Regions from separate parts of the Virgibacillus carmonensis genome, predicted to be linked through region 3. Evidence: riboswitches for the same ligand, from Rfam matches in the RefSeq annotation. Region 3 holds a riboswitch; each other region holds the start of a gene.
What was found. Region 3 has a riboswitch for thiamine pyrophosphate ahead of thiD (bifunctional hydroxymethylpyrimidine kinase/phosphomethylpyrimidine kinase). Riboswitches for the same ligand answer to the same signal wherever they lie in the genome.
Positions count from the first base shown of each region.

Region 1 (6,061 bases), on a different contig from region 3:
CGCGGCCAAAATCAAAACATCAGTGTCAAGACTCAATATATCATCTCGACCCATTATTTTGGCTTTAACCTCCGCATTAGCAAGTTGTTCTTCACTAGTAGGTAAATCACCATTATTAGACTCAGAAACCTTGATTAAAACAGGAATATCAAGACCATCCGAATTATATAATGTTACATTGCGGTCACTCACTGCAACAATTTTGTTATTTAGATAGTTGCATCTATACGCCTCAAGTGCTGCGATTGATCCAACATTTCCAAAGCCTTGCACCGCCATTGTCAAGTCTTTATCACTATGATCGAGAGCTGTTTTGGCAAAAATATTTTCCCGTTCTTCAAGCCATTTACGTTGAGCTGTAACAAAATCATGAAGCAAATATCGGAATGTATAATAAACCCCTTTACCAGTTGCTTCCCTGCGCCCTAATGATCCTCCGTTCACAACACTTTTTCCTGTGAAGCTTCCACGATATCTACTACCTGGACGAATACTTTTGTATTCACCCATCATCCAGTCCATTTCACGATCACTGGTGCCAACATCTGGTGCTGGTATATCCTTATCAGGTCCTAAGATTTCACTAAAGTATTGAACATATTTTTTACAGATTAAATTTAATTCTTTTGTCTCAAATTCACGTGGATTAATCGCAACACCACCCTTTCCGCCGCCAAACGGAACGTGATGAAGCGCATTTTTCAGCGTCATCAATGAAGCTAGATTAATAACTTCTTGTTCATTAACAGACTCATGAAAACGAATACCACCTTTGTATGGTCCTAAGATATTGTTGTGTTGAACGCGAAACGCAGGTATCCGTACTACCTTATCATTTTCAAGTGCCACTCGTAAGAATGATTTGTTCACGTGATTTGGAGTAGAAAGAATAGAAACTAATGAGGTAAAAGCCTTTTCTCTAATTCCATCTTGCAAATCCGGTAAGAATAATTCATCATCATATAGTGCGTTCAATGATTCTTGTACAATCGAGCTTGTTTGTTTCGACATAAATAGGGTTACCTCCAGTAAAAAAAATGTTTAAAATGTGCGTTCAAAAAGTCGTCGAATTAGAAATAAGAAGGTCGAGGCACGAAAGTCTTGAGGACCAGACTTGCGCGCGATGTGTTGACTTCTATGCTACCCACAGGACGTGGGGCACTTAGTAGAAATTCCTTTTCTAGCGAAGAGATTCGCCATTTATCATTTGGTGACTTTTTTAAACATCCTCTTAATTCCTTATACTAATGATTACCCTATTTTTCCAAACATATGCCTCAGATTTAAAGTAAAAAGATCGCAACCATTGTGGATATAAGCAAGCCAGCAATAACCGGAATAAAGTTTTTCCGAACCAAGTCCATGACAGAAATCCCACAGAAACCCGCAATAGCAATTAGAGAAGACCAAGCGACGAGCGTTCCACCACCAGTCCAAATTGCACCCATTTGGCCTATTGCTGCAAGAGTTTCTGTATCAATCGATTCATTACTAAGAGAAGCAGCTAACGCTCCAGTTAATGGTAGACCTGAAAATCCAGATCCATCTAGTCCGGTTATGATACCGATAATTAATACACTAAACCCGGCTAGTAAAGCACTTTGTGGCAGGAACTGTTGAATAGATTGAACAATATCAAACAGAAATGCAGGTGGATTTTCATCAATGCCAAGAATGCTTCCAGCAAAATCTGCGCTACCCAAAAAGAAAAACCCTGCAATCGGAATTACTGGTCCCATCGCCTTGAAGGCAAAAATAAATCCTTCTGTAATGTGATTACTAACGTAATCCAGTGCATGATGCTTACCAAACGCAACTGTCGCAAGTAGTAATAAGATAACAGCAACGCCCCCGATAAATGCTGCACCACCACCACCTTCAAAGCCACTCATACGACCAGACGTTAATTTTGTGGAGATCATATAAATGACTACTGCCAACAAGGATACTGGTACCACTATTGCAAATACCTTACTCCATGTTGATAAATGTGCACCATGGGGCATATTTGTAGATTCAGTTGCTGTTTCCAGTCTTGCTAAATCCTCTGCAATTAGTGGACTGTCCTTTTTACGAATTGTCTTACGATACATGAGATAAGCCAATAGAATTGCTACACCACCAGTGATCAGTGATAAAATTAACGCCGTATCTGTTACTGCTGCAGTACTGATGCCAGCTGACTTGGCAGATAAACTTGGAGCTACCTGTACAATATAATCAGACGAAAGTGCCATTCCTTGCCCAGCCAAAGCAATTGCCACTGCAGCTGTCATGGCTGGAAGGCCCGCCCGAACAGCTGCAGGAACCAATAACGCACAAATAAGCGGTACAGCAGGTGTTGGCCAGAAAAATAACGAAATGACATACGTTACCCCGATTAAAACGAAAAACGATACATGACCATTAACCATCATTTTTTGAATTGGTTGAATCATTCGCCGATCCGCACCAAGATCTCGTAAAGCATGAAGTAATGCCATCATAAATGTAATGATTAGGAAGATACTGAATAGTTCCGTTGCTGCAACAAGGTTGGCATTGAAGATTGCGGTAAATCCATCAACCAAGCTCCCTTTATACACCCACGCAATCACGAACGTTCCAAGTAAGGTGGGAAGTACAACACCCTTCTTGAAAATCATGGTTCCAATAATTACTAACGTAAAAAATCCATATAACCAATGTGAAACGGTTAATTCCATATTTCTACTTCCTTTCTCACATCCTTTATTTTTGAATGTGCTATAGCCTATGCACTTTTACAAGATTGAGTGAAAGAAAGCTCCCGATTCTATGGGTAGTACATATTCTATTATTTCTTGTGACCCGTATCGATCATCAGTAACTTTTACGGTTTCATCAGTATGTAGCATACAAAAAGGCAACCTTATTAAAAAAAGGCTGCCTACCCATTCTCATTATCTAATTTTTCAGCACACTCACTACATAAAAGCTTACCATTTTCTTGATGGCCATTAAAAAATCCATTCTCACAATACACGTTGTTACCACATGATTGGCACACGCCAATTAACTCACGCATTAACATCACCTCTTATAGACAGTATACAACAAAAATGACAGCCTTGATAAGAATCAAGGCTGTCATTTGTTGAGTAACTTTATTAAGCTGCGTTTAACAATGTTCTTGGCTGTTTGTGGAACAAGAGGAACACAGCGACAGTACAAATAATAAATGATGGTATCATGTAGGATATATTGTATAGTAACGAATACATCCAGACCGTTTGCCCATCGATTGCAGACTCAAAAAAGACTACACCCGCAATATAATGGGCAATAAAACGTAGACTTGAAGCCAACAATACGCCGAACATGATGTATGTTAAGTATTTTTTTGTACGACTATCTTTAACTGCTTTTTGTACTTTATTAGCAAAAATCCCAGCAAAACCTAAAACAGTAAAAGCAACCCCGTAATCCAAGACTCCTTGGATTGGGGTTAAAATATAAGCCGTACCTGTCGCCACCTGTAAAACTCCCCAGAGGAACCCGGACAACAAACCGCCTTTGATCCCCCACCGAAATGCAACAATAAAGACCGGAATCATCGCCAGTGAAATCGATCCACCCTGAGCCCAGATTTTAAACGACAAAAATGGAATTAAATCTAATACGAGTGCTAATGCTGTAAAAATGGATACCTCAATTAAAAATAAAATCTTTTTTGAACGCAAAACTATTACCTCCCCTATTTTTTCCAAACAAAAAAAGCAATGCCTAGGGGAAGTTTCCTGATGGTGGATTCCTCGCGCACTGCTTTTTATCCATCAAAAAAGTCACGATCCCTACGCTAGTATTAACTAACAGGTTCAAAGGGTCAGAACAAATATATGTTCACTCTCAGCCAAATGGCTCCCCCTGTAGGCTTTTTATATTGCTTTTTTCATTACATTTATTATAACGAATTTCTAGTAGTTTAACAATACTAATGTATCAGGATAAATCGAGAAATTCCTCAACGTCCTTGACACACAGCTTCATCGCACTCTCCCAGAAATCGGGCTTCGTTAAATCAATGTTTAAATGTTTTGCTGCCAGGTCCTCAACATTCATTTGACCGGTGTCACGCAACAATGCTATATAGTCCTCTTCAAAGTCTCCGTCAGATTCTAATGCATGTGCATACAGGCCAAGACTGAATAAATAGCCAAATGTGTACGGGAAGTTATAGAATGGTACACCAGTGATATGGAAATGCAGTTTAGAAGCCCAGAAGTTTTCATCATAATCATCAATAGCATCGCAATACGCTTCTTTTTGCGCTTCTACCATCAATTCATTTAATCGCTTAACGGATACCATGCCTTGTTTTCTTTCTTCATAAAAGCGATTTTCAAATAAAAATCTAGCATGAATGTTCATAAAAAATGCTACACCACGCTGCACTTTATCCTCTAGTAAAGACACTTTTTCCTTATCATCGTTTGCATGCTTTACAGATGCATCCGCTACAATCATCTCAGCAAAGGTGGAAGCCGTTTCTGCGACATTCATTGCGTACCCTTGATTTAAACCATGAATATCATTCATCACATGTTGATGATAAGCATGACCAAGTTCATGGGCCAATGTTGCAACGTTAGAGGATGTTCCCGAATACGTCATAAAAATCCGTGTTTGCTCACTATCTGGAAAGCTTGTACAAAATCCACCAGGTCTTTTCCCAGCACGATCTTCAGCTTCAATCCACCGCTTATCAAACGCCATTTGTGCAAAGTCCGCCATTTTTGGACTGAAGGTGCGAAAATGTTTCACAATAAAATCGGCGCCCTCTGAGAACGTTTTTGTTTCAACAGAATCTGAAAGAGGAGCACCAATATCAAACATGCTTAGCTTTTCACGTCCTAATAAGTCAGCCTTTTTTTGTAAAAATTTTACAAATGGCTGCTTATAATCGGTAATTGCCTTCCACATCGCATCAAGCGTCTCTTTTTTCATACGATTAATTTCGAGTGGTTCTTTCAAAACATAATCCCATTTACGATGCTTATATTTTTGTAAACGAAATCCAGCTAAATGATTGAGCGTTTGTCCAAAAAGATCTGAATTAGCTTTCCAAGCCTTGTCAATCTGTCCTGCAACATGTGCACGAACGGCACGGTCAGGATTGCTTAATTTATTGGACGCCTGCCCAACTGAATAGGACTTACGCTCACCATCTATTTCAAGTTCAACACTCATGTTCCCAACTAATGCATCATACATTTGACTCCAGCCATGATAGCCATCTACAGCTAAGTCATTGATCATTACTTCCTGATCTACAGATAATTGTTCTTTCGCTTTATTTCTATTCTCATTTAATACAAACGATACTTCGTTAAGTGTTGAGTGTGTCAAAAGTTCTTCCCATTTCGCATCATCTATTTGCACTAATTTTTGATCAAGATTTGTACGGATTGCATCCATTTCTGCTTTTAGTTCACTGCGCTTTCCTACTAACATACTAGCCTTTGCATCTTTTACATCTTGCGCACTTAAACAGCTTATGTAAGCAAAAGCTTCTCGCAGTTTTTTCATCGTAACCTCAAACCGATCAACAATACCAATTAACGTGTCTGCACGACCACTAGTCGGATTAAATTGTTGAACGGAACCTAAAAGTTCTTCCATCGAAGCTTTAATCTCTTTTAGGTAAGAGTCGAACTGTTCTGAGTCACTACCACCCTTAAAAATAGTATCCAAATCCCATGTGAGCTCATACGTTTTTTCCATTCAATCTCTCCTCAATAGTAAAAATTCTAATTCTATTATACCGATGATTTAGAATAGTTGCATCATTTTTCACTTAAATGTTGCTCCAGTTTCCGGATGTGCATATATGTTTACAGTGCCAAAATCGCGTGTTTTGACTGTATAAACGTGTTTTAAAGGGTTTCCAAGAACCTGATAGTTGAGTCCATTAAATTTGGACGGCCTAAGAAATCCTTTTTCATTACCTTTAACAGGCTTCTTATCTAATGGATACACACGCCATGAGTTAGCACTCGCAGGTATCTTTAAGATTTCTAATGGCTTGCTTGGGTTTGTTTCA
Region 1 is NZ_JBYQFJ010000014.1:9,113-15,173, forward strand. Features, by position in the region: gene AC3G7N_RS12165 (Glu/Leu/Phe/Val family dehydrogenase) at 1-1,011, opposite strand, end outside; gene AC3G7N_RS12170 (hypothetical protein) at 1,284-2,705, opposite strand; gene thiT (energy-coupled thiamine transporter ThiT) at 3,129-3,701, opposite strand; TPP riboswitch at 3,792-3,896, opposite strand; gene AC3G7N_RS12180 (M3 family oligoendopeptidase) at 3,961-5,742, opposite strand; gene AC3G7N_RS12185 (N-acetylmuramoyl-L-alanine amidase family protein) at 5,812-6,061, opposite strand, start outside.
Region 1: linked by a shared signal. The riboswitch ahead of thiT (energy-coupled thiamine transporter ThiT) and the one ahead of thiD (bifunctional hydroxymethylpyrimidine kinase/phosphomethylpyrimidine kinase) in region 3 are both predicted to bind thiamine pyrophosphate.

Region 2 (6,061 bases), on a different contig from region 3:
GACTTTCGCTTCGGACAGTCGACTCCTGCTTAGAAAAGCAACAGCTGAAGATCCCGTAAGACAAGGAAAGCTTCACTGAAAAGGCATCGCACGCAGAAAAAGTGTTTTTCTTTTTCAAGGAAGCGGTTTTTGCTTCCGAGGAAGCTGAAGCGTTGCCCGCGGAAAGCGACTACCCGAAGCGGAATCGGGCGTTGCCACAATATCGTAGTTTAGTGATTTTGTGGCACAACAATCTTTTAGAAGACAGCTTCTTTAGTTAAACCACTGTTCTATTTCGCCTTTTCCATTCTGGACTTCGACTTCAGCATAGGCACCATTAATAAGTGTCATTTGTGGTGGAACATGACCACAATCAATGTCATATACAATTGGTAACTTTAAGTCTTGTTCTAAATCATTATATACATCCTCTATATCATAGTTCTCCACTGAATCATTCGCACTACTTCTACCGAACATGATGCCCGAACAATTATCAAACCAGCCCGCTAACTTCATTTGGACAAGTGTTCTCCGTAAGGCAGTTGTCGCTAAATTACAGTTTTCAAAATACCATAGGATTGGCTCATTATGGATAGATTCTTTCTGAAATTCATGAATGTTCCCATAAGGTGTACCTATCAAATGTCTAATTACATCAATACATCCGCCCAGCAATCTACCTTTTAGTCTGGTGTTTTCACCTGATAAAGTTTTCAACGTAGTTTGCTCGGTTAAATGGAATACTTCAGGGGATAGGTGCTCATGATCCCATGATTTTTGAAACTTATCAGATGAATATTGGATGATCGACTCTCCTTCTTTCGTAGCCAATACTTCCTCCCACATGGCCGTTGTCGTATCAGAATATTCGCCACGTAGATCTACAAAATTAGTACCATGCGCTGTCGCCATTCCAGTTTTTAATGTAGTAGCAAGTAGCAAAACACTTGTATCCGAATATCCTAGTACCCATTTTTTCTGAAAGGAATCAAAATCCAACTTGTCGATTACCTCAATTAGAAGTTCCCCGCCCCAAGGAGGGATGATAATATCAATTTTTTCGTCCTGCATCATCCGATTGAATTCTTTTGCTCTTATTTCAGCGGGAGCTGCTTTTGCCTTTTCTTGTGTCCACACGGTTTCTCCGCAGATTACTGGATATCCTTTTTCCTCGCTTCGACTAACTGCCTGTTTAAACATGTCATGCAACTCAGGTTCCACACCCGACGACGGTGCAGTAACTCCTACTGTTCCGCCCTTTTGTAAAATTGGATACGTAATCATTGTAGGCCTCCCCCCAAACTAATATTTCTTTTAGTATAACGCAAAAAAATTTTATGTATCAAAAAAAGAAAAAGCCAGCCTGCAAATAGGTGCAGAAAACTGGCTTTTAATTTTTTTCAATCGCAAATGTCGTTTTCGCCTTCAAAACGGGGTCAGTATGCAATATAGCTGTTAAGGAATACCTACCCTCTTGCAATTTTTTCGGTATATGCAGTTCAAATTCGACCTCTTCCGCTTGTTTTAATGTGATTGGATGTTTCTGCTCGTACTGGGCTTTGCTTTGTGATTTTTGAAAGACTGTTTCCCCGTCTTCATTGATAATGACGTATTCATACGATGTTTTTCCTGCTAAGATTAGTTCCTTTACCTGCCCTGTTTGATTTTTTATCTTAAAAATTGCATGGTCTCCTTCAACCTGGAGTGTCGCCTCTAATTCACCTGCAACAATGCCTCCACTACTGACAGAGGAATCACCGTTCTCGTTTATGTTTCCCTGGTTCTCGTTAGATTTGTCACTTGCTTCGTTAGTCTGCTCCTGTTGGTTGCAAGCAACTAATACCGTTATCAGAATTAAAAATAACGACAGTCGAATAAAGGGCATTAGCACATCTCCTTTAGCTCATTTTAAGCGAAATAATGCCGACCGTTGGTCAGCATTATTTCATATTAAACATTCTTCCTAATATACACCTACATTATTCCAAGCATTCGACACGGCATTGTATTCTGAACCATAGCCGTAGAAGTCAGCTGCAGATTGAAGTAATGCTGCACGTGTGTCGCTGAAGTTACTGTATGGTCCTAAGTAAACAGTGAGTGCACGATAGTAAATGTTCTCGGATTTTGATACACCTATGCTGGTGATCGTGTTGTATCCAGCCTTATTCGGTATTCCACTGTTCGTGTGAACACCGCCATTGTCAGCATTCGTATAAACGTAATCTCTCATATGACCAGGCTGCCCGTAAGCTGGTGGGTTGGAAAGACTTCTTAGTGCATCACCCGATCTTCCAGGTGTATAAACATCTTCTCCTAGTAGATAGTCTTCTCTTTCGACAAACACGGAAAACACATCTGACATCGACTCATTTAGTGCGCCAGGCTGGTCTTGATAAACAAGATCTGCTGAATAGTCGGTGACTGCATGAGTTAACTCATGTGCCACGATATCAAGTGCCCCTGAAAGTGGTGCAAATGTAGATCCGTCGCCGTCACCGTATACCATTTGTTGCCCATTCCAAAATGCGTTGTTGTAGTTGGAACCATAGTGTACTGTTGACCTTATGGTAGACCCGTTTCCATCAAAGCTATTTCGACCGAAAGTATCGTAAAAGTAGTCATATACTTCATCTGCATAAGCATGAGCATCTACGTCTGCTCCTTGTGAATTGCCAGTATAAGCATTATTGCTGTCAGCTGAACGATAGCCAGGTAAACTTGTCCCGTTGTTCGCTGTAAATGTTTCAATGACACCGCTCATTGGATTAGTTACATTATATAGGAAATAAGTTCCGTTTGATAAATAAGTATCTAATTCTTTATAATCACCAAGTACACCATACCCATAACCATCAGCCGCACCAGCATCTGTCACTGCATTGTACGAATCAACTACTGAACCATCTTTTGCATCGATAAAAATCTGCCAATTTCCAGGTTCAGGGTAAATGAATTGAAGTTCCACATGATAAGCTAGTTTATTAGCACCATCTTTCGAATAAACTACTAATTCTGCTTTTTCCGCTGTATTTTTCACGCTTGAATTTGACAGTTTACTAGCTTCTTTTAAAGCTTCCTTGTCTTCCTTCTTTGCTTTGGTTTCTTTTTTAGTCAAATCAATCGATTTCCATGCATGTTCAATCGCAGCATTTTTTGACAGGTCTGCTTTCATGTTAGTGTCCATTTCTTTAGCAACCTCAGGATGAACCTCACCCGTAACAGCAGAAACGATGTCCTTTTCATTCGTATGGACTGTAAACCTTGCACCGTAAACCGGAACGCCATCAACAGATTGCACAAACTCGTAATGCGTCATTCCAAGATCATCTTTCGACTTCTCTACAAATGTAAGGTCAGAGTTGGGGTCTAACTTGTAAAGCTCTTTATTATCTTTTAGATATTGCTTTACTTGGCCGACACCTTTTACAGGTTTTCCAGATAACGTTCCTGAAACAAAAGTTGGCACATTTTTGTCCTTATTCCAAACTACATCGAAATTCGACTTTGTCATCGCCTTCATTTCCTCAAGAGCCTTATCGCCAGTCTCGGCAGCCCCGGCAGTACCTGCAAAACCAGTTAAAGTTAAACTTAACGCTAAGGCTGTTCCAGTCATCGTTTTCTTCAGATTTCCCTTTTTCAAAATACATCACCTTTCCCTATTATACTATTTGATTTGCACGCTTATTACTATACATACGGCCGTATACCTAAACCTTAGCAAATTAATTAATAGTTTCATAGATTTATTTCCAACTTTCATGAAAACGGTTACAAAGCACCACACTCTCACCTTTAACAGGAAAAAAGTAGCAAAATGCGACAAATTTGATAGGTATATATGTTAGGTTTTTTGTATCCTGTAGTCTTTACATTACCTTCTTAACCCGTTAAGATATACATAGAAAAACTACATATTAATCAATAGCACTAGGGGAGCATTTTAACAGCTGAGAAGAACGACAGTGGTTCTGACCCTTTTACTCGAACTAGATAATACTAGCGTGGGGAAGTGAAGTCGAGGTGTATACTTTTCACAAAAGCAACTACATCAAACGAACTGCACCCCACACCAAGGATGCAGTTTTTTTATTTGGGCAAGTTAACCAAAGTAACGCGTTATTTTCTATAATATTTGGGCGGTGCCAGCCACTGCTCTCAACATTTGGAGGTGTAACATGTGAATGAGACTTGGGGGTTTATTGATACGGGCTTTAGTAGTGCTTCGGTTAATATGGCGCTTGATGAGGCATTGCTTAACTGGCATAGTGAAGGAAAAATCCCCCCTACATTACGGTTTTATGGTTGGTCAAAGCCTAGCCTTTCTGTTGGCCATTTTCAAAAAGCAGAGAGGGCTATTGATTTCGAGAACATACAAAAACACAGCTGTGAATTCGTACGTCGCCTAACCGGGGGTAGTGCTGTATTACACGACGACGAGTTAACCTATAGTATTGTAGTTTCGGAAAAGAAGGAATATATTCCATCCTCTATTCGCGCTGCTTACTTTGTTTTATCAAAAGGTATATTAGAAGGTTATAAACATTTAGGTATTCAGGCAGATTACGCAATTCCAGAGAAAAGACAGGAAAGAACAGATGTCTGTTTTGAAAAACCTGCCTTTTATGAAATGGTTGTAGCTGGCAAAAAAATCTCAGGAAATGCACAAACACGAAAACAAGGCGTTCTTCTGCAGCATGGTTCCATTCCAATGAGCATGAATAGAGAAATGTTATTTGATTTGTTCAAGTTTCCAACTGAAAAAATAAGGGAAACAAAACGTAATGCCTTTTCTGAAAAAGCAATTACCATAAATGAGATCACCAAGAAGCAACATACATACGATGATTTGAAAGAAGCATTTCGGAAAGGATTTCAATCCGAACTGAACATGGATTTTATACCACTTCAGCTTTCCGATAGTCAATGGAAAGAAGTTCATGATTTAGCAAAAACGAAATATGCCGGGGAAGAATGGAACTTATATCATCAGAGGAGTGTGTGACAGGTGGCAAAACAAGAAGAATACATACGTAAACCGGAATGGCTTAAAACAAAAATTAATACGAACAAGTCTTATAATAAATTGAAAAAGCTGATGCGAGAAAAGAATTTAAATACCGTTTGTGAAGAGGCACGTTGTCCAAACATTCATGAATGCTGGAGTGAGCGAAAAACCGCTACATTTATGATTTTAGGTGACACTTGTACCAGAGGCTGCCGGTTCTGTGCAGTGAAAACCGGTTTACCAAATGAGCTTGATTGGGGAGAGCCAGAACGCGTAGCAGAATCAGTAGCTATTATGGGCTTAAAGCATTCAGTCGTAACCGCTGTTGCTCGGGATGACTTAGAGGATGGTGGTGCTGCAGTTTTCGCGGAGACAGTACGTGCTATTCGCCGTGCAAATCCTGCTTGTACGATTGAGATCTTGCCTTCCGATATGAAAGGAGATTACGAAAGTCTTCATACATTAATGGACAGTGAACCAGATATTTTTAATCATAATATCGAAACAGTAAGACGATTGACTAAGAAAGTACGTGCCCGTGCGATGTATGATCGATCCCTGCAACTATTGAAACGGGTAAAAGAAATCGCACCAAAGACACCAACTAAATCAAGTATCATGTTAGGACTGGGTGAAACAAAAGAAGAAATTGTACAAGCAATGGATGATCTTTTAGCACATAACGTTGACATCATGACAATTGGCCAATATTTACAGCCAACAAAAAAGCATCTAAATGTTGAAAAATACTATCATCCAGACGAGTTTGCTGATCTCAGGGAAATTGCACTGAAAAAAGGATTCCAGCATTGTGAATCTGGACCGCTTGTACGTTCTTCTTACCATGCAGATGAACAAGTTAGTCAAACATCCGCACAACGCAGAATTAAGTATATGAAAGAATACGAAGAGAACGAAAAGAAACCAGTTGATTTTACGTTTTAAAAAAGCAGTATAAAAAATACGTGTTCAAAAAGTCGCCGAATTAGAAATTAGGTTTAGTAGAAGTTCCTCTTTTAACGAAGAGATTTGCCATTTATCATTTGGCGATTTTTTGAACATTCTCCATAG
Region 2 is NZ_JBYQFJ010000016.1:37,545-43,605, forward strand. Features, by position in the region: gene AC3G7N_RS13220 (S66 family peptidase) at 253-1,266, opposite strand; gene AC3G7N_RS13225 (BsuPI-related putative proteinase inhibitor) at 1,373-1,867, opposite strand; gene AC3G7N_RS13230 (M4 family metallopeptidase) at 1,946-3,610, opposite strand; TPP riboswitch at 3,905-4,010, shown strand; gene AC3G7N_RS13235 (lipoate--protein ligase family protein) at 4,163-4,987, shown strand; gene lipA (lipoyl synthase) at 4,991-5,935, shown strand.
Region 2: linked by a shared signal. The riboswitch ahead of AC3G7N_RS13235 (lipoate--protein ligase family protein) and the one ahead of thiD (bifunctional hydroxymethylpyrimidine kinase/phosphomethylpyrimidine kinase) in region 3 are both predicted to bind thiamine pyrophosphate.

Region 3 (6,061 bases):
ATTTGTGGAATGGTCCATCCCTATAAAAGAGGATGTGGCATATTTACGACCTTATTTCAGGAAGCAATAAAAGAGATCCCAAGTAATGCAAAAAGAATTTTAGTCAATGCTCCGGCTAAGTCAAAGTCGGCTAAGCGCTGTTTGCAAACCCTTCCTGCAGAATATGCTTTCTCGGAGTACCAAATGAAATGGAAGTTGAAAAAGTTAGAAGTTAGCGATGATCCTCTTCAATTAAGGAAGGCTACTTCAGCTGATTTGGAAGCGGAAATTAAGTTGGATGTGGCATGTTTTGGTTTGGAAGAAGCCGGTGCGCGTGAATTTAATCAGGGTAATGCGGAAAATGATAAGAAAACTTCCTATATGATCGATGTAAATGGGGAAACAGTTGGTAAAATAGGTATCATGCGTGATGATAAGGAAATCTATATTCATGGGTTCGCTGTTTTTCCAGCATTTCAAGGAAAAGGCTATGGGAGAATTGCTTTGATCCAAACAGTTCTTACTGAGCAAGCATCGGGAAAAGACATTCTATTAGAAGTGGCTACTGAAAACAAACATGCACTTAAGCTATACGAAGACTGCGGTTTTCATTCTTATGAGGTGCAGGATTATTATCAGACTTAATAATAGAATGGTTAAAATGAATGGGGGATAAAGTGAAAGAATATTATATAATAAAAGTCTAATCCGACTGGCACTTATGATTATGAAAGTTGCTAGCTTATTCGCTAGATGTCATCCGTAATCACGATGATTTTACGGGAATTATAGCAAAGTGATAGCAAAAGGAGATGGTTATGATTAAAACTGAAAAACAAAAGATGGTAGCCGGGGAAATGTATAATCCATTTGTTTCCGAACTAATAGAAGGGCGCAATCGTGCGCGTCGGTTAACCCGATTATTTAATCAATCACTGGAAACGGAGAATTTGAAACGAACAGAACTTTTAAAAGAACTTTTTGGTTCCTGCTCTGAAAATATATTTATCGAACCTAGTTTTCGTTGTGACTATGGCTATAACATTCATGTTGGTGAAAACTTTTATGCTAACTTTGATTGTGTCATTCTAGATGCTTGCAAGGTACAGATAGGAAAAAACTGTGCAATCGCCCCAGGTGTACATATTTATACAGCGACACATCCTATTAATCCAGTGGAAAGGGTTAGTGGTATCGAATATGGAAAGCCTGTCACTATTGGAGATAGTGTATGGATTGGCGGGAAATCTGTTATAAACCCAGGAGTGACAATAGGAAACAATGTCGTTGTAGCTTCGGGATCCATCGTTACCAGAGATGTTCCGGATAATGTTGTGGTGGGTGGGAATCCTGCGAAATTAATTAAGCATATTAATTGAATGGACATGAGAGGTCGGTATTGAAGATAAGCATCTTACGGAAGAAGATGGAAATGTGAAACGAAGATTTTGGTTAGAAAATAGATAAGGGGGTTTGTAAAGTTGAGACGAGTAGATGTTGCTTATTCACTTATCCATGATGAAGTGGAAAATAAAGTATTAATGGTGAAAAACAATAAATATAATAACTGGTCGTTGCCTGGAGGAGCTGTTGAAGCAGGCGAAACTTTGGAGCAAGCTGCTGTCCGGGAAGCGAAAGAGGAAACAGGATTAACGGTAGAAGTTAACGATATCGTTTCAGTGAATGAAGCTTTTATGACGAAAGATGATCACCATGCCTTATTTATTACCTATAAGGCAAAAATTGTTGGTGGGGAACTTGCAATTCAAGATACCGATACCAGTGTTGGTATTTCAGAAGTGAAGTGGGTAGATTTGAATACAGCAGCTGAATTAATGCCATATCATAAGAATGGCGTGAAGGTCTTGTTGGCATCATCGATTCCATATGTGTTTCAAGGGGTGAGGAATTAAATGCTATTTAAGTTTTCAATCATGACTCAAGAACAAGCGGAGGAAATTGCATATAGCTGGCATTATGGTGGTGAATATTCTTTTTATGATATACAAGCAGATGCGGAAGATTTTCTGGAGTTCATTGATCCGGAACAACGTAGTGAATCGACGTTTGTTGTGCAGGACGGGAATAAAGTAATTGGCTTTTTCAGCTTTCATAAAACAGATTCAACCACTGTGGACATTGGGTTAGGAATGAGGCCTGACTTAACAGGGGATGGTAATGGGTTAGACTTTTTAGAGGAAGGCCTTGCTTTAGCTAAAACAAAGTATAACCCAGATAAAATCACACTATCCGTAGCCACCTTTAATCAAAGAGCAATAAAGGTTTATAAGCAAGCTGGTTTTGTAGAAGTAGAAACTTTTATGCAGGAAACGAATGGTAGTAGGTTTGAATTTGTAAAGATGGAGCTGCAAGTCAGATAGGTAATGAATGTTGGTCACGATAAAGTGAATAAAAAAGAAGGTAGGGTATGTTTTTTTGGAATTAAAACGGTTTGAAGAAAATATGATTAATGAGGTTGTTACTTTATTTAGAGGAACGATCTTAACAATAAATAGAAAAGATTATTCAACGGAACAGGTCAAGGTATGGGCTAATAACTCCCAGCCACTTGATGAATGGGTAGATCGCTTAGAAAAAACCACTACATATGTTGCAATTATCAATGGTGGAATAGTAGGTTTTGGCAACCTGACTGAGGATGGTTGGATTGATTTGCTGTATGTACATAAAGACCATCAAGCAGAAGGTATTGGTTCAGAGATTATTACACGGCTCGAATTTGACGCGAAGCAGCATCACATTAATCGTTTATCGACTGACGCAAGCATTACAGCGAAACCCTTTTTTCTTTCTCGAAGTTATCATGTACTTGCGACGCAAACAAAAATAGTAGATGGGTTTAGCTTTATCAATTATAAAATGGTCAAAACTATTTAACAGGAGGATTACCCTATGCACAATCCTATTAAAAGCAAGATCAACACGATTTTTGTTCATGTCAGTGATTTAGCTAGATCGGTAGAATGGTATGCGAGATTGCTGGGAGAAGCTTATGAACCATCAGAAGTTTCGAAGCCGGTCTTTAATCTGAAAATTAACCACCATACAGGTTTAACATTGGATGCTGGACCAAAGGGTGAGAAGAAAATAATTAATCCTTCTCCATATCCACTGTTTAATTTTCACACAGATAATATCCATGATTCCTATCAATTTGCGAAAAACCTTGGTTATCAAATTGATTCAGTTATCGTTGAATTTGATGACTTTTCTTTTTTTACCTTAAAGGATCCTGATGACCATACTATCATGATTTGTACCGGATAACAGAAATAGTCCATTTATCGAATTGACAAAAAAAGGTATACGTGTTTAAGTAAGGTTATAACTTAATAGAAAGTCCACTAGGGGTGCCATTTTGGCTGAGATAAGGAAATTCTTAATCCCTTTGAACCTGATCTAGTTCATACTAGCGTAGGAAAGTGGAGGTCGGTTGTATCAAAGACAACTTTGTATAAATACAAACCACTCCAATTTCTGGGGTGGTTTTTTGTTTAAAAAATACTCCGCATCAGATTCTTCACTGCCCCTATTGGATGTTCAATTCTGAATGAAAGGGGCTCTTCTCTATGAAACATTCTATTCCAACCGTACTTACCATTGCAGGCACCGATCCAACAGGAGGTGCTGGGATACAGGCTGATTTAAAAGCTTTTCAGGAGCGTGAGGTTTATGGGATGAGTGTTGTGACATCGATTGTAGCACAAAATACGATTGGCGTTCAGGATGTAGAGCACTTACCCACTAATTTTATCCAGAAACAAATCAAAAGTGTGTTAGCGGATATCTCACCAGATGTAGTCAAAACAGGAATGATTGCCACTTCAGAGATGATGGTGGTTATAGCAGAGGCAATTGAGAAGCACTCGATCCCCTATGTGATTGACCCTGTAATGGTTGCAAAAAGTGGTGACCATCTGATGGACGTCAATTCGAAACAAACAATGATTGAACGGCTATTACCACTTGCAACAGTTGCTACGCCAAATGTACCAGAGGCAGAAGTGTTACTCTCTGAATCTATCAAGTCCGTAGCAGATGCTGAAGATGCAGCGCGGCGTATTGTTCATGAGCTTGGTGCGAATGCGGCGGTTGTGAAGGGTGGTCATCATTTTAGCGAAGAAGCGGTTGATGTTTTATATGACGGTGCTGACATACACAGGTTTCCCACTGCGCGAATAGATACCAAACATACACATGGAACAGGGTGTACGTATTCCGCGGTCATCGCGGCTGAACTCGCAAAAGGGAATTCTGTTTATGATGCAGTGAAGACAGCGAAATTATTTATCACAGATGCTATTCGCTTTAGCTTAAAACTTGGAAAAGGAAATGGTCCAACAAACCATTGGGGTCATCGTTTACAAGGATTGCCAGAAAGGAATAGGAGGATTTTTCAATGAACTATCTTACACAGATCAAAAATCAAAAACCGCTAATTCATAATATCACGAACACGGTTGTTGCTAATTTTTCAGCGAATGGATTATTGGCGTTAGGCGCTTCACCTGCTATGGCAAATGCCCCTGAAGAAGCGGCTGAAATGGCATCACATGCGGATGCGCTCGTATTAAATATTGGCACATGTACACAAGATCAGGTTAATGCGATGATTTTTGCAGGAAAAGCGGCCAATAAAAAAGGCATACCAGTTAGTTTAGATCCAGTAGCAATTGGTGCGACATCTTTTCGTACGAGTGCAATCAAACAAATTTTATCCAAAGTTGATGTGTCAGTTATCCGTGGTAATGCTGGAGAAATAGCTTTACTAGCAGGGTTGGATGCCGAAATAAAAGGTGCTGATACCTTAGTAGATGAAATTGACCCTGAAGCAGCCACACATGTTGCTGGAAAATATAAGGCGGTAGTTGTTGCAACAGGAAAAGTCGATACCATCACTGACGGGTATAAGTATACGCAATGCACAAACGGGGTAGCAATGCTTCCAAATGTTACAGGAACCGGGTGTTTATTAACGGCAATTGTTGGTGCATTTCTTAGTGTAAGTAGAGATTTCTATGATGCGTCTGTGCAAGCAGTGTGTAGTTATGGTGTAGCAGCAGAGTTAGCAATGGAGCACTGTAAGGGTCCGGGAACGTTTTTACCATCCTTATTGGATGAATTGTATACCTTAACTGAAGAAAAGGTTAAGGCAAAGGCAAGTCTTCGCGAGCTCACTTTAAAAGGAGAATAAAGCAGATGGTAGATAAAAAAAGTCTTCGCTTATATTTTATTATGGGTAGCACAAATACAATAGAGGATCCTGCATATGTTCTACAACAAGCAATTGATGGGGGTATTACAATTTTTCAGTATCGGGAAAAGGGGCTTGCCGCCAAAACGGGTGTTGAAAAGTATAAGTTAGGGATTGAACTTCGTAATATTTGTCTGAATAATAATGTTCCGTTCATTGTGAATGATGATATTGCCTTGGCCATTAAGCTTCATGCTGACGGTGTCCACATTGGTCAAAAAGATGAATCGTTGATTAACGTAAAAGAAAGACTTCCAAACTATATGTCTGTTGGTGTATCAGTGTCAACTGTCGAAGAAGCAGTCCTTGCCGAGCAACAAGGTGCTGATTATCTTGGAATTGGACCTATTTTCATAACATCTACCAAAGCGGATGCACTCGATCCAATAGGGATAAAAAGAGTAGTGGAAGTCAGTGAAAGAATAACTATTCCAATTGTAGCAATTGGTGGGATTAAAAGGGAAAATGCAGGGGATATCATGAAATCTGGAGCGTCGGGTATATCGATTATTTCAGCAATTAGTCAGGCGGGAAGTTGTAAAGAAGCGGCTTATGAATTAGAGGTAGCTACTAGATTAGCAGAGGTAAATAGTAAAAATTAAGGAGGTGGTTGGACTAGAAAATTCGAAAAGGAGGCTAATGATGTATCGCACAAGAGTTTTGACCACAATGGCAGTTTTTATCGCAATCGGCGTTATAGGATCGCAATTACTTTGGTTTCCGGCTGGGATCGCAAAAGCATACCCTGTCCAGCATGCGGTAAATGTGATGGCAGCGATAACACTGGGGCCTGGCCCAGCAGTAGTG
Region 3 is NZ_JBYQFJ010000049.1:2,709-8,769, forward strand. Features, by position in the region: gene AC3G7N_RS19610 (GNAT family N-acetyltransferase) at 1-624, shown strand, start outside; gene AC3G7N_RS19615 (maltose acetyltransferase domain-containing protein) at 801-1,358, shown strand; gene AC3G7N_RS19620 (NUDIX hydrolase) at 1,461-1,892, shown strand; gene AC3G7N_RS19625 (GNAT family N-acetyltransferase) at 1,893-2,360, shown strand; gene AC3G7N_RS19630 (GNAT family N-acetyltransferase) at 2,416-2,877, shown strand; gene AC3G7N_RS19635 (VOC family protein) at 2,893-3,267, shown strand; TPP riboswitch at 3,337-3,438, shown strand; gene thiD (bifunctional hydroxymethylpyrimidine kinase/phosphomethylpyrimidine kinase) at 3,570-4,403, shown strand; gene thiM (hydroxyethylthiazole kinase) at 4,400-5,194, shown strand; gene thiE (thiamine phosphate synthase) at 5,200-5,856, shown strand; gene thiW (energy coupling factor transporter S component ThiW) at 5,897-6,061, shown strand, end outside.

Region 4 (6,061 bases), on a different contig from region 3:
AGGTTCAGAACATCTTACCATAAGTGATGAATTCCTAGATCTTAAAGAATTACCGAAGCACATCGTATTTGTGGGTGGCGGCTACATATCATTCGAGTTTGCCCATATTGCAGCACGAGCAGGTGCAGAAGTTCACATCGTTCATCGAAGCGACAAACCTTTAAAAGCATTTGACCAAGAGTTGGTTAACGAACTGCTAGATAAATCCAAGGATATTGGCATTCATGTTCATCTTAATAAGCCAGTAAATTCTGTAGTGAAATGTGAAAATGGCTATACGGTTAATTCGGATGAGGTTTCTTGGGATACTGATTTAGTTGTTCACGGTGCTGGACGAGTTCCTGCAATTGAAAAATTAGATCTAGAAAAAGGAAATGTTAAAAGTGGAAAGAGTGGTGTAACTGTAAATGAATTTTTACAAAGTTCATCAAATGAGCATGTCTATGCGATTGGTGATGTAGCAGATACGGAAGGACCGCCGTTAACCCCGGTTGCTAACATCGATGCAGGTACGGTTATCAGTAATTTATTAAAAGGAAATCAGAAGAAATCGATGTATAAAGGAACACCATCTGTAACGTACACTGTTCCAAAACTTGCGTCAGTTGGTATTTCTGAGGAGAAAGCGCGTGAGACTGGCAAAGATATTGATATCAATCATTTGGATACATCTAGTTGGTTCACCTATAGCAGAACCAACGAAACCCATGCTGCTGTTAAAATCATTACGGATAGAAGTAATGAGCTTATTTTAGGTGTGCATTTACTTAGTGATGAAGCTGATGAATTGATTAACTATTTTGCAATGGCTATTCAACTAGACCTGACAACTGATCAACTTAAAAACATTACTTTTGCTTATCCATCTGCGGCATCGGATATTGGTGCACTAGTCTAATCATTGACAAGCGGTATTAAGTACGATAGTTTTCCTATTAGTGTACTTAATAGGGAGTTGTTTTTAATTGGAAAACGTTTTAGTTATCGTTCTGGCGATAATCTTTTATTTATTGTTAAAAAGAATCATGCCGGTAATTGGTGTGAGACGTAAGAGCCCCTCTGAATTGCATGGCCATTTGAAGGATAAAGGTAAACAATTTATCGATGTTCGTTCAGCTGAAGCATATAAGCAAGATCATATACGTGGTTTTGAAAATATTCCATTGGGTGAGTTATCGTCAAGTATTGAAAAACTTGAGCGAAGTAATGAAATTGTTCTCATTAGTGATAACAAGAGGCAAATGAAAAAAGCGAGTGCAAAAATGAAAAGAAGAGGATTTCGATACGTTACAACTGTACAAGGTGGTATTCAAAGTTGGAACGAAGGAGGAAACAAATGATGGCCTCATCCGAATCAAATGAAGTTTATAAGCTCTATCAACGATTAATAGATGCATGGAATAATCGCGACGCAAATGAAATGGCGGAACTTTTCACAAATGAAGGTGAACTGATAGGGTTTGATGGGAGTTTAACAAGCGGTAGTGATGAGATTTATTCCCATCTCAAACCAATTTTTGAAGAACATCCAACACCACCTTTTGTGTATAAAGTTAAAGGGGTGCGAAAACTAGATTCAGATACAGAGATTTTGCGGGCTATAGCTGGTATGGTTCCGCCAGGACATTCAGATCTTGATCCTAATCTAAATACCCACCACACGCTCGTAGCTGTTAATAAAGATGGAAATTGGCAGATTGAACTTTTTCAAAACACCCCAGCTCAATTTCATGGTAGACCGGAATTAGTTGAAAAAATGACAAATGAATTAAGGGATATAGCAAATTAATAAAAATGGACTTCCGCACATAGGAAGTCCATTTTTTCATACTAATTTCTAAGTATCTTTATATATATAAACTAGGGTGGAGGTGACATTCGTGTGGGAAGAATTTAAAGCATTTGCAGTGAAAGGCAATGTTCTTGATTTAGCAATTGCAGTTGTAGTGGGAGGAGCGTTTGGGAATATCGTCTCATCTCTAGTCGATAATATTATCACGCCCCTGATTGGAATTTTGTTAGATGGTATTAATTTTTCCAACTTAATGTACAAGATCGGTAGCGCACAAGTTACGTATGGCATCTTTATTCAATCGGTGATCAATTTTGTTATTATTTCATTTACTATTTTTATATCTATCCGGTTATTAATGAAGATTCAACCTAAAGAGGACTCAGTTGAAAATAAGCCCCCAAAAGTTGATTCCAAAGAAAAACTCCTTATTGAAATACGTGATTTACTAAAAAACAAAAATAGGAAATAAGTCATTTATTATTCAACGAACTCCGGGGGTGACAGGCACCGACCAATCTGTTAACATAACTATGACAACTAAATAATGAAAGTTGTGGGGGGACCAGTGCATGCTGGTTGAGATTGTATCCGTTAGATACTGACCCTTGGAACCTGATCTGGTTGAAACCAGCGTAGGGAACATGTTCAGACGATAATGATAATGTATTTTCGTATGCGCCCTAGGACCGTTCCTATGGCGCTTTTTATATGTCTTTTTTATCATACATAATCCCTAACGCTTGTGAACAATCCGATCAATCCAAAACCCAAAGTACGGAAAAAAAAGAGGGGGAATGGAATATGAAAAAAGTATTACTAGCATTAACCTGTGTCCTTGTTCTTATTGCATGTAGTAAGGGCGATGAAACCAGCACGACAACAAAGAATCAAGAATTACAGGAAATATCGATTGTCCTTGATTGGACACCAAATACCAATCACACAGGAATTTATGTCGCACAAGCAAAAGGATATTTTGTTGATCAAGGTTTAGATGTGGAGATTGTTATGCCTGGAGAAGTAGGTGCAAACCAGTTGGTTGCCTCAGGTAAGGCCGATTTCGGTGTTAGTTATCAAGAGGGAGTCACCCAGGCCCGTGTGCAAGGCGTACCAATTGTATCAATTGCTGCTGTCATTCAGCATAATACTTCAGGATTCGCATCACCAAAAGAAAAGGGAATCGATTCATTAAAAGATTTTGAAGGTAAAACATATGGAGGGTATGGCGCTCCTGTGGAAAAAGCAATACTTTCCTCTTTAATGAAAAAAGAAAATGCTGCTATTGAAAAAGTAGACATCGTAAATATGGGTAATACAGATTTTTTCACAGCGGTAAAGCGTGATATCGATTTTGCTTGGATATATTATGGATGGACTGGAATAGAGGCAGAACTTCGAAATGTCGAATTAAACATGCTCTATTTAACAGACTACTCTGAGAAGCTGGATTACTATACGCCAGTACTTGCAACAAATGAAAAAATGATTGAAGAAAACCCGGAAACTGTGAAAAAGTTTATAGCAGCAGTTTCAAAAGGATATGGATTTGCAATAGACCAACCAGATAAGGCAGCGGAAATATTAATTGAAGCGGTTCCAGAAATAGATGCGGAATTAGTAAAAGCAAGTCAAAAATGGTTATCACCAAAATATCAAGCAGATGCAGAACAATGGGGAGTGCAAAAGCTTGAGGTTTGGGAGAATTATGCGGGCTGGATGTATGAACATGATCTACTAGAAAAAGAGTTGAATAGTAATGCAGCATTCACAAATGAATTTTTACCTAAAAAAGAGGAGGAGTAAGTATGAGCAATTCATTAGTAAGCATTCAAATTATACCAAAGACAAAAAACGGGGAGAATGTTATTCCATACGTAGATGCAGCGATTGCCGTCATAGAAGAATCGGCTGTTAAATATGAAGTTCATCCACTTGAAACAACCATGGAAGGAGACTTGTCAGAGCTCCTGGTGGTCATTGAAAAAATGAATGAAAAGATGGTTGAACTTGGGAGCGAAAGTATCATTTCACAGGTGAAAGTTTTCTATAAACCTAGTGGTGCATCCATGGATGAGTTAACGAAGAAGTACCGCTAATGAAAACTATGATGCAAAAAGGATGGAGACCTACAGTAGTTCTCCTCCTTCTATTTATATTATGGGAGGTGGGTAGTAAACTATTCGAAATACCGACATGGCTCCTTCCAGCACCGTCGCAAATTTGGCAAGTTGGTATTGATGAATGGCAAGGCTATCAGCACCATCTAGTATCAACGATAACATTAACATTGGTTGGATTTTCAATTGGAAGTCTAGTTGGAATAGTTGTTGCAAGCTGTCTGCACTTACTTCCATTGGTTAGAGAGGTATGTTATCCATTAATAATTTTATCGCAAAATATTCCTATTATCGTACTGGCACCATTACTTGTCATTTGGTTTGGTTTTGGGATGCTACCAAAGGTTATCATTATTACACTAGTTTGCTTTTTTCCTATTGTCGTAGCGGCATTAGATGGATTTAGGCAAACAGATCGTGATTTAAAGCATTATATGAAAATGGCTGGCGGAACAAGAAGCCAAATTTTTCGTAAACTCGAATGCCCACATGCGATGCCATCTGTTTTTTCTGGATTTAAAATATCCGCCACCTATAGTGTAATGGGGGCAGTAATAGCTGAGTGGCTTGGAGCCAGTGAAGGAATAGGTGTGTATATGACTTTAGCATCCTCTTCATTCCGAACCGATCGAGTATTCGTAGCGATAATGTTGATTATGATGTTGAGTCTATTATTTTTTGCATGTATCAATCTTCTAGAGAAGAAATTAGTCAAATGGAAACCAGAGAGGAGTTAATATGGGAAAACTTCTAGTAAACAAGCTATCCAAATCATTTGGAAATAAATCTGTTCTGGATAAAGTAACATTTACGGTGAATGAAGGGGAATTTGTTACCATACTTGGACCGTCTGGAAGTGGGAAAAGTACATTATTTCATTTGATTGGTGGCATCATTAACCCCGATTCAGGCGATATCTATTTAGATGAAAACCAAATCAATGGGAAAAGAGGGTCAATTAGTTATACACCACAAGCCCCTTCACTATTACCGTGGAGAACAATTCTTCAAAATGTTTTACTTGGTGCAGAACTAAGAGGTGAGAAAAATGAGGAGGAGGCATTGAAAATGATTGAGCGTGCTGGATTGAATGGCTATGAAAAGGCGTATCCCCATGAACTTTCAGGTGGGATGAGGCAGCGTACCGCATTCATTCGCAGCTTATTAAGTCCCCAAGCACTGATTTGCTTAGATGAACCATTTTCAGCCTTGGATGAATTTACCCGGTTGGATATGCAAAAATGGTTGTTGTCAATTTGGGAAGAGTATAAGCGATCGATTCTTTTTGTCACACATAACATTGAAGAAGCGATTTATTTATCAGACCGTATTATTGTCTTGTCAGCCAATCCTGCAACTGTTAAAAAAGAATTTACCATACCTTTTAAGCGACCAAGAAATGAAGATTTACTTTTAACAGAAGGATTTTTGCAATGGAAAAAAGCCATATATCAGCAATTAAGTAATCTCGGTTAAAAAGATCACAAAAATGTGTTGCCTTTTTCTCCCTTGGGATTTAAACTATAAAACGTTGTGATTTTGGATAACAAGGGGGCCTGCAACATGAAGGATAAAGATAATGAAATGGTTAGAAAAAATTTCACAGATATACTTTGGTATATACCACTGATTGTTTTTGTTGTTGGGGTTATTGTCATGAATGTTAATTAAATATCTTTAAGATATAAGGTCAACGTCTTTCAGAGGTGTTGCCCTTTTTTGTTTTGATTGATGAATATAGAAAGGAATTCATACTGTTGATATAGAAGTAATTAATGATGAAAAAAGAAAGTTGGAGTGATCAACTTGATGGATAAAATAAATATGGCTTCATCTATTGTATCTGTTGGATGTATTGTATTGTTTCTTGTTGCAGCCTCTTCAGAAGAATTCGGTAATTTTATTACTGCCATTAGTGGATTGCATCCATTTTATATTGTGTTATTTTTAACACTCGCCACCTTTCTATTCGGCGTGATAGGTTTTGGAGGAGTGTATAATTGGATTTCAATGCTAAGAAGCATAATGACGATCATACTTACATTAGCTTTATCGGCAATTATTATGTATATTTTATTTTTAACGAATTTGTTTCAACCTACATAAAGGGGTTTGCGGTTATGTTTGTTATAGTCATCTTTCTTGTATT
Region 4 is NZ_JBYQFJ010000011.1:24,028-30,088, forward strand. Features, by position in the region: gene AC3G7N_RS10615 (dihydrolipoyl dehydrogenase family protein) at 1-898, shown strand, start outside; gene AC3G7N_RS10620 (rhodanese-like domain-containing protein) at 966-1,340, shown strand; gene AC3G7N_RS10625 (SgcJ/EcaC family oxidoreductase) at 1,340-1,789, shown strand; gene mscL (large conductance mechanosensitive channel protein MscL) at 1,881-2,264, shown strand; TPP riboswitch at 2,341-2,451, shown strand; gene AC3G7N_RS10635 (ABC transporter substrate-binding protein) at 2,597-3,598, shown strand; gene AC3G7N_RS10640 (thiamine-binding protein) at 3,601-3,891, shown strand; gene AC3G7N_RS10645 (ABC transporter permease) at 3,891-4,649, shown strand; gene AC3G7N_RS10650 (ABC transporter ATP-binding protein) at 4,651-5,388, shown strand; gene AC3G7N_RS10655 (hypothetical protein) at 5,722-6,018, shown strand.
Region 4: linked by a shared signal. The riboswitch ahead of AC3G7N_RS10635 (ABC transporter substrate-binding protein) and the one ahead of thiD (bifunctional hydroxymethylpyrimidine kinase/phosphomethylpyrimidine kinase) in region 3 are both predicted to bind thiamine pyrophosphate.